2 regions of the Clostridium fermenticellae genome follow, and region 1 is predicted to be linked to the other one. Evidence: a T-box and tRNA genes for the amino acid it is inferred to sense, from the RefSeq annotation. Region 1 holds a T-box; the other holds one or more tRNA genes.
What was found. A T-box is a leader RNA that pairs with one kind of tRNA and senses whether it is charged. The one in region 1 lies ahead of metG (methionine--tRNA ligase), so its partner is inferred to be a tRNA-Met.

Region 1 (4,215 bases):
TTGATATACCCCAGTTTAAGTGATTATATAAATATAAAGGATTAAGTTTTTAAAACTTAATCCTTTATTAATATCTAATTTAAGATATTTTTAGCTTTTTTAAGATTGTTTTCTTCAATAAAAGGGGCATAAAATTCGAAGAGCTTTTCATGTCCGCAACTTGAACATATACAAGTGCACATGTCATAAGGAACATCGTCAATAATATCTATTTCTAAATTTTCTGCTATGTACTCTCCTCCACATATTTCACAGGGAGTATCATTTATAACAGAATATTCACTTTCGATATATTTCATTATTTCTTTAATGGTCATTTGAACCTCCGATAACTATATAAAATTGCATACGTCAATGTTAACACTCTTTTATTTTTATTTCAATAAAGAATTTAGTTTTGGGGTTAACTTTGAAGATTGTCCTCATATATTTAAATATGAGTATTTTACATAAATGTTTCTCGGAGGAAATATATATGATAAATGTTATATGGTTTGTAATTCTGATTTTTAGCATAGTATTCGGACTTTTTACAGGAAGAGGGGATGAACTTTCTAAAGCAATAATATCTTCTGCAGATTCATCTATAAAACTTATAATAGGTCTTATTGGGATCATGAGTTTATGGTGTGGAATAATGAACATTGCTAAAGAGAGTGGAATAACATCTAAACTTGCTAGTCTCTTAAAACCTATTTTAAGGTTTGTTTTTAAGGATGCAGCTAGAGATGAAAAGACACTAGGGTATATAATTATGAACTTAACTGCTAATATGATGGGGCTTTCAAATGCTGCCACACCATTTGGAATAAAGGCTATGCAGGAACTTAGTAGATTGAATAATTACAAGAGTGCGGCTAGTAATGATATGGTATTATTTCTTGTTATAAATGCTGTTTGCATACAACTTGTACCAACAACTGTGATTTCTATAAGAGCAGCTTCTGGATCTCAAGATCCAGCTGTAATTATACTGCCAACAATAATTTCAAGTACTATATCAGGTATATGCGGAGTTATAATTTGCAAGATACTTCAGAGATATTTTTAAATAAGGAGGAAAATATGCAATATATTACTAAGTCTATAATTCCTATATTAATTCTTGTAGTAGTTACATATGGTATGATTAAAAATGTTAAAATATATGAATGTTTTGTAGATGGAGCTAAAGATGGAATAGGCATATGTATAAAAATTTTCCCGTATCTTCTTGCTATGTTTATTGCAATAGGAGTATTTAGAGAATCCAATGCCTTAAATTATTTCATAAATATTATACGACCTGTGGTAAAGCTTATAGGACTTCCACCTGAAGTAGTACCTCTGATTATTGTAAAGCCACTGTCTGGCAGCGGAGCCCTTGGTGTATTTGCAGAAATACTAAATAAATTTGGCCCGGATAGCCAAATAGGATTAATATCATCTATAATAATGGGTTCTACAGAGACAATATTTTATACTATTACAGTTTATTTTGGAGCTGTTGGGATTAAAAAAATAAGACATGTACTTTGGGCAGCATTTTTTGCAGATTTAATATCTGTTATTTGTGCTGTTACTTTGATTAGAATTATGTTTTAATATACTTATAGAATCAATTATTCTTAGAGGTGAAAAAATTGTTAAAGTGGAGAGAACTATATGATGAGTGTTTAAAGTGTGATAAATGTGAACTGTGTAAAAATAAAACTAATATGGTATTTGGAGACGGAAATCCTAGATCAAAGCTTATGTTTATTGGTGAAGCTCCTGGAGCTGATGAGGATAGAACTGGAATCCCATTTGTAGGAAGAGCAGGACAACTCTTAAATAAAGGATTACTTGAGCTTAATTTGGTAAGAGAAAGGGACTATTACATATGTAATATATGCAAGTGCAGACCTCGAAATAATAGAACGCCGTATGAAGAAGAGGCTAAAGCTTGTATTCCTTATCTTAGAAATCAGACTGCACTTATAAAACCTAAAATAATAGTTTGTTTGGGAGCTACAGCGTTAAAATATATATTAGGGAGCGATTTTAGAATAACTCGAGATAGAGGAAAGTGGATAGAGAGGAAGGGAATACTCCTGACATCAACATTCCATCCATCTGCTATACTTAGAGATCAAAGTAAAAAAGCTTCTTTCTGGAAGGATCTAAAAGATATAAAGCAAAAATATGATCAAATAAAAGAATAAAAAATTATTATATTGGGAAATATGTTATGTAAAGGCATTACAATTCAATAAGATTATATTGACATATATGTATTTGTGGAATAATATATTGTTAAAGTGCTATGAAGGAAAGAGTAGTAAAAATGAGGTATCTATAAGAGAACCGAGATTGGTGAAAGTCGGTGGTTACTTAATTTTATGAATATGGTTCCAGAGCAGGTTATCTGAATAACTATTAGTAGGGTGACACGGCACGCAGCCGTTATATTGCAGGGTAATAGAAGTTTTTTACTGAGTTACTTAGTGAGATTCTTATCGTGAGGTAAGAGTGAATTAGAGTGGTAAAGCGTATGATTATGCCTCTATATGGATTTATATCCATATAGAGTTTTTTTTATGCGTATTATTCTAAATATAAATAAACTGGAAAGGAAGAAGAATAATGAAAAAGAGAACCTATTATGTTACAACACCAATTTATTATCCATCTGCAAATCTTCATATAGGAAATACTTATACTACTGTTGCAGCAGATGTCCTAGCAAGATTTAAGAGATTAACAGGATATGATGTAATGTTTTTAACTGGAACAGATGAACATGGTCAAAAAATTCAGAGATTAGCGGAAGCAAAAGGAGTTACACCAAAGGAATATGTTGACGTTATTGTCTCCGGGATTAAGGACCTTTGGAAAATAATGAATATAAGTTATGATAAATTTATAAGAACTACAGATGATTATCATATAAAGGGAGTTCAAGATATATTTAAGAAATTATACGATCAGGGAGATATATATAAAGGATACTATGAGGGATGGTATTGTACACCATGTGAATCTTTTTGGACAGAAACACAGCTTGTAGATGGCAATTGCCCTGATTGTGGCAGACCGGTTGAGAAGACAAAGGAAGAAGCATACTTTTTCAAGATGTCTAAATATGCCCCAAGATTAATAGAATATATAGAAAATCATCCGGATTTTATACAGCCGGAATCAAGAAAAAATGAAATGTTAAATAACTTTTTAAAGCCAGGACTTCAGGATTTATGTATATCAAGAACATCATTTGACTGGGGAATTCCTGTCACATTTGATGAAAAACATGTTATATATGTTTGGATAGATGCACTTTCAAATTATATTACTGCTCTGGGATATGGGAGTAACAATACAGAAGCGCTTGATAAATACTGGCCAGCTGATATACATCTAGTAGGAAAAGATATACTTAGATTTCATACAATTTATTGGCCTATTATGCTTATGGCCCTTGGAATGCCACTTCCAAAGCAAGTTTTTGGGCATGGATGGCTTCTTGTAAATGGTGGGAAGATGTCAAAATCAAAGGGAAATGTGGTGGATCCAGTTGTTCTTGTGAATGAATTCGGGACAGATCCTGTGAGATATTATCTTTTAAGGGAGATACCATTTGGATCAGATGGATTATTTAACAATGAAATATTTATAAATAAAATAAATTCTGATCTCGCAAATGATCTTGGAAATTTATTATCAAGAACTTGTGCCATGGCCGAAAAGTATTTTGACGGAATTATACCTGCACCAACTGCAAAGGAAAATGTTGACGATAATCTTATAGAGTGTGCATTGTCTACACCTAAAAAGTTAGAGGATAGTATGGATAAACTCAGGATACCTGAAGCACTTGATACTATTTGGGAGCTTGTAGGTAAGGCAAATAAATATATAGATGAAACAACTCCCTGGATTCTTGCGAAAGATGAGGATAAGAAAGACAGGCTTGGCACTGTTATTTATAATTTAGTTGAATCCTTAAGATTTATATCGGTATGTTTAGTACCTTTTTTGCCGGAAACAAGCGAAAAAATAAATAAACAGTTAAATGTAGATATTGCAACCTGGGATAGTCTTGCCTCATTTGACGGAACTCAAGCAGGAAATAAGGTACAAAAGGGAGATATTCTATTTCCTAGAATAGATGTGGAAAAGAAGATAGAGGAACTTAATAGAATTAAGGAACAGAATAAGGCAGCTGCAAAGAAGACCGAAATGCAGCCAATAAAGGAT
Region 2 (4,215 bases), 220 kb from region 1:
CTTTGAAAGCTTTAATAGAGAGTGTTGAAGAAACACTTGAAAAAGGTGAAAAAGTCCAATTAGTTGGATTTGGAACATTTGAAACAAGAAAAAGAGCAGCAAGAGTAGGCAGAAACCCTAGAACTAAAGAGGAAATACAGATACCTGAATCTACAGTACCTGTATTTAAAGCTGGCAAAGAGTTTAAAGATAAAGTAAATAAATAATATTTAAGATATTATTGCTGAAAACCTAGGTGTAAATCTGGGTTTTTTGTTTTAAAATATGGAGGTAAATCAATGCGACTTGATAAGTATCTTAAAGTATCTAGAATAATAAAGAGAAGGACTATAGCAAAGGAAGTATGTGAGGGTGGAAGAGTCAGTATTAATGGCAAAGTTGCTAAACCAAGCACAGAAATATGTGAGGGAGATATAATAGAAATTCAATATGCCAATAAGTCATTAAAGGCAAGGGTGTTAAAAGTAGCAGAACATGTTACAAAAGAAAATGTTTCAAGTATGTATGAAGTTATAAATCACTAACTATTTTTGTAAAGCCAGGTGATATTTTCTCCAGTAAAGGCATATATTGATTATAGGTGGAGGGGATATTATGGAAAAGAAGGAAGCTAAGATAGTAGAAGATAAAAAGAGTACAATGAATATTGAAAATAGAAAAAGATTAACATTAAGTGGAGTTTTAGAAGTTGTAAGCTTTAATGATGAACAAATAATCTTAAATACCAATTTAGGTACTTTGAGTATTAAAGGTAATAATCTTAAAATGAACAAGTTGGATGTCCAAAATGGAGATGTTATAATAATGGGCATGATAAATTCCTGTGTATACATGAGTAAAGAAGCTAAAAAAAATAAGGAAAGTATAATATCGAAATTATTTAAATAGGAGAAATAGATGATAATTTCTATAGCAAAACAATTACAATGTTTTATTTTTAGTATTACTGCAGGAATTATAACTGGAGTTTTATTTGACATATATAAAGTAATTAGGGGTTATGGTAAGATAAATAAATTTGTATCTTTTTTTGAAGACTTACTATTTTGGATACTGGCAGCTATAATAGTTTTTATATTTTTAATTATTACTGATTACATATATATAGGATTTTATGTGTATATGCTTATAGTTATTGGTATATATATATATATTAAATTGTTCAGTAAATGGTTTGTAAGAATATGGACAAATATATTAAAAGCTATTACCAAGGGGTTTAGAATTTTTAAGAATGTCATTGTATATCCTTTTGCACTATTAGCCTATAATATTAAGATAAAAATTAAGAAAAATTATAAAAAATAACTTGAACAAAACGTAAAAGCCAATTAGAATATAAGTATAATGTTTCAGTTGACTTTCTGGAGATAATGGTGAATGATATGAAAAAATTTTTTAAACCTAAAAAAATTTTGTATGTCTTGCTGATTGGCTATATATGTTATATATTTGCGAATCAACAAATTACTATGAACAGAATAAAAAAGCAAGTTGCAGATAAACAATTGCAAGAACAGAAAATAAAAGAAAAAAATGAAAAATTACAGGATGAAGTTAAAATGTCTAAGACAGATAATTATGTTGAAAAACTAGCCAGAGAGAGGTTAGGTCTTATTAAAGAAGGTGAGACTCCTGTAATAAACACAAAGAACTGATATAATGTTAGTCTATAAATTAATTTTTATATAATATTATTTTAAGGAGGAATCTTTTTAATATGACCTTAAAGGCAGGATGCATACTAGAAGGTACAGTGGTTAACATCACGAATTTTGGAGCTTTTGTTGAAATTGAAGGGAAAACGGGTTTGGTTCATATATCCGAGGTTTCCGATGCTTATGTTAAAAACATAAGAGACTATTTAAAAGAAAAAGATAAAGTAAAGGTTAAAGTTATTTCAATTGATGAAAAGGGAAAAATAAGTTTGTCAATAAAGCAGGCTTTACCAGAAAAAAAGAGTTTAAGACCGGTTGAAATTGATTGGCAGAAAGAGAACAGTAAGGGCTATCAGGGAGATTTTGAGGATAGAATATCCAAATTTCTAAAAGATAGTGAAGAGAGATTTCAGGATCTAAAAAAGCATCAGGACTCAAGAGCAAGAGGTTATAAAAAAACTTCTAATTATTAAATTAGCTAATTCAGAGGGTTAAATTTTGACCCTCTATATTATTTAATAAAAATAATTTAATATAAAATAGTTGACAATACTATTCTCATCACTTATAATAATATATGTTGTCGGTTAATGACTGCGTTAAGTTGCTGGAGTGGCGGAACTGGCAGACGCACAGGACTTAAAATCCTGCGGGCTTTAAAACCCGTACCGGTTCGATTCCGGTCTTCAGCACCAAATTAAAATATCGCGGGATGGAGCAGTTGGTAGCTCGTCGGGCTCATAACCCGAAGGTCGTAGGTTCAAGTCCTGCTCCCGCAACCAAAAAGAATATATGGCGGAATAGCTCAGCTGGCTAGAGCATTCGGTTCATACCCGAAATGTCGTAGGTTCAAGTCCTATTTCCGCTACCAATATTGTGCTGGAGTGGCGGAACTGGCAGACGCACAGGACTTAAAATCCTGCGGGCTTTAAAACCCGTACCGGTTCGATTCCGGTCTTCAGCACCAAATTAAAATATCGCGGGATGGAGCAGTTGGTAGCTCGTCGGGCTCATAACCCGAAGGTCGTAGGTTCAAGTCCTGCTCCCGCAACCAAAAAGAATATATGGCGGAATAGCTCAGCTGGCTAGAGCGTTCGGTTCATACCCGGAGTGTCGTAGGTTCAAGTCCTATTTCCGCTACCAGATAAAGTCTATAACATTTGTTATAGACCTTTTTAGTATATATTTATATATATAAATAATATTTACTTATTAAATTAGTCTTAAAAGTAACAAATTTCTACTCCTATATACCTAAAGCATATAATTACACAAATCATAGAATTATCTGTCCTAAAAAAAAATATGCGATTTCATGTTATGACATTTATTTCCAGTAAGCTTTGTTATAATATAGATAATAATTTGATAGGTAGGTGTTAAGTTGTGCAATATGGAGTAGAGATTTTTCCATACCAAAGAATAAAAAAAATAAAGGATAAACAAAAACAAAGGTTAATAAGATTCCCTATTATGAAAGTTACACTAGTACTTTTATCGGCACTTTTGGCAAGTAGGGTGGTTATGGTAAACCTCATGGCACCATTTGGGCTGGCATTTTTAATAGCAATTATAGTTTACGAAGATAAAAAAATGTCTTTGGCAGCAGGAATTGGTACATTAATTGGATATTTAACAGTAATACATAGTATGAATGATTTACCAATGTATATATTAGCCTCACTAATGCTTATAATATCTAAGTATATATTAGATAATATGAAACAAAAGAGTAAATTATTAATATTATTTTCAGGAATATTTGTAGAATTTATAGCTTACAAACTGCTTATTGGAAAGATAGTATTTGGTATGTCAGTTTTGACCTCATTCTTTGAGATATGCTGTATATTCCCAATATATTTTATTATAAATTATTCAATGGAATGTTTTAAATTACTTAGGACAAGACATCTTTATACAAGTGAAGAGATAATAAGTATGTCTATAGTAATGTCATTAATAGTTGCTGGTACCTGGGGTGTTGATATAAAGGGTATAACTATAAGAAATGTTGTAGCATTAACTTTTGTACTTATATTAGGATATGTAAAGGGAAGTTCAGCTGGATCAGCAGTAGGGGTTGCGATGGGAACAATAATTGGCATGACATCAAGTAATATGATAATTTATGTTGGAGTATATGGATTATGTGGTCTTGTTTCAGGAGTATTTAGAGAAACTGGAAAATGGATGAGTGGAATATCATATTTGGTAGCTTTCTCTGTATTAAAAATGTATTCTAATATAGCGGTTCAATTTAATATAATTGAGGTTATTATAAGTTGCTGCATATTTTTAGCTATACCAGTAAGTATTTTAAATAAAATAGAAGTGGAGCTTGAATGGGAAAAGAAGCAGGAATATTTTAAGGAAAGTTATGCAGAGAGAATTAAGGGAATTTTAATGGTAAAGCTAGAAAGTTTTTCTGATATACTTCATAATATATCGGAAGCATTGGAAAAATTGGTAAATAACGATAAACTCATTATGAAAAATAAAAGTAGTGCAATGATTGAAAATCTTGCAGGAAGAGTGTGCAGTGACTGCAGTATGA

Region 2: it has a tRNA-Met gene. The T-box ahead of metG (methionine--tRNA ligase) is inferred to sense a tRNA for this amino acid. The anticodon was not compared.

What each region holds. Positions count from the first base shown of each region.
Region 1 covers NZ_CP032416.1:103,583-107,797, forward strand. Annotated here, with positions in the region: gene D4Z93_RS00515 (glucosaminidase domain-containing protein) at 1-23, shown strand, start outside; gene D4Z93_RS00520 (metal-binding protein) at 75-317, opposite strand; gene D4Z93_RS00525 (nucleoside recognition domain-containing protein) at 476-1,051, shown strand; gene D4Z93_RS00530 (spore maturation protein) at 1,066-1,584, shown strand; gene D4Z93_RS00535 (uracil-DNA glycosylase) at 1,623-2,183, shown strand; T-box leader at 2,276-2,529, shown strand; gene metG (methionine--tRNA ligase) at 2,605-4,215, shown strand, end outside.
Region 2 covers NZ_CP032416.1:2,705,098-2,709,312, reverse strand. Annotated here, with positions in the region: gene D4Z93_RS12495 (HU family DNA-binding protein) at 1-206, shown strand, start outside; gene D4Z93_RS12490 (RNA-binding S4 domain-containing protein) at 279-524, shown strand; gene yabP (sporulation protein YabP) at 595-888, shown strand; gene yabQ (spore cortex biosynthesis protein YabQ) at 898-1,308, shown strand; gene D4Z93_RS12475 (FtsB family cell division protein) at 1,386-1,658, shown strand; gene D4Z93_RS12470 (S1 domain-containing RNA-binding protein) at 1,721-2,131, shown strand; tRNA gene D4Z93_RS12465 (tRNA-Leu) at 2,265-2,353, shown strand; tRNA gene D4Z93_RS12460 (tRNA-Met) at 2,365-2,440, shown strand; tRNA gene D4Z93_RS12455 (tRNA-Met) at 2,453-2,529, shown strand; tRNA gene D4Z93_RS12450 (tRNA-Leu) at 2,537-2,625, shown strand; tRNA gene D4Z93_RS12445 (tRNA-Met) at 2,637-2,712, shown strand; tRNA gene D4Z93_RS12440 (tRNA-Met) at 2,725-2,801, shown strand; gene spoIIE (stage II sporulation protein E) at 3,045-4,215, shown strand, end outside.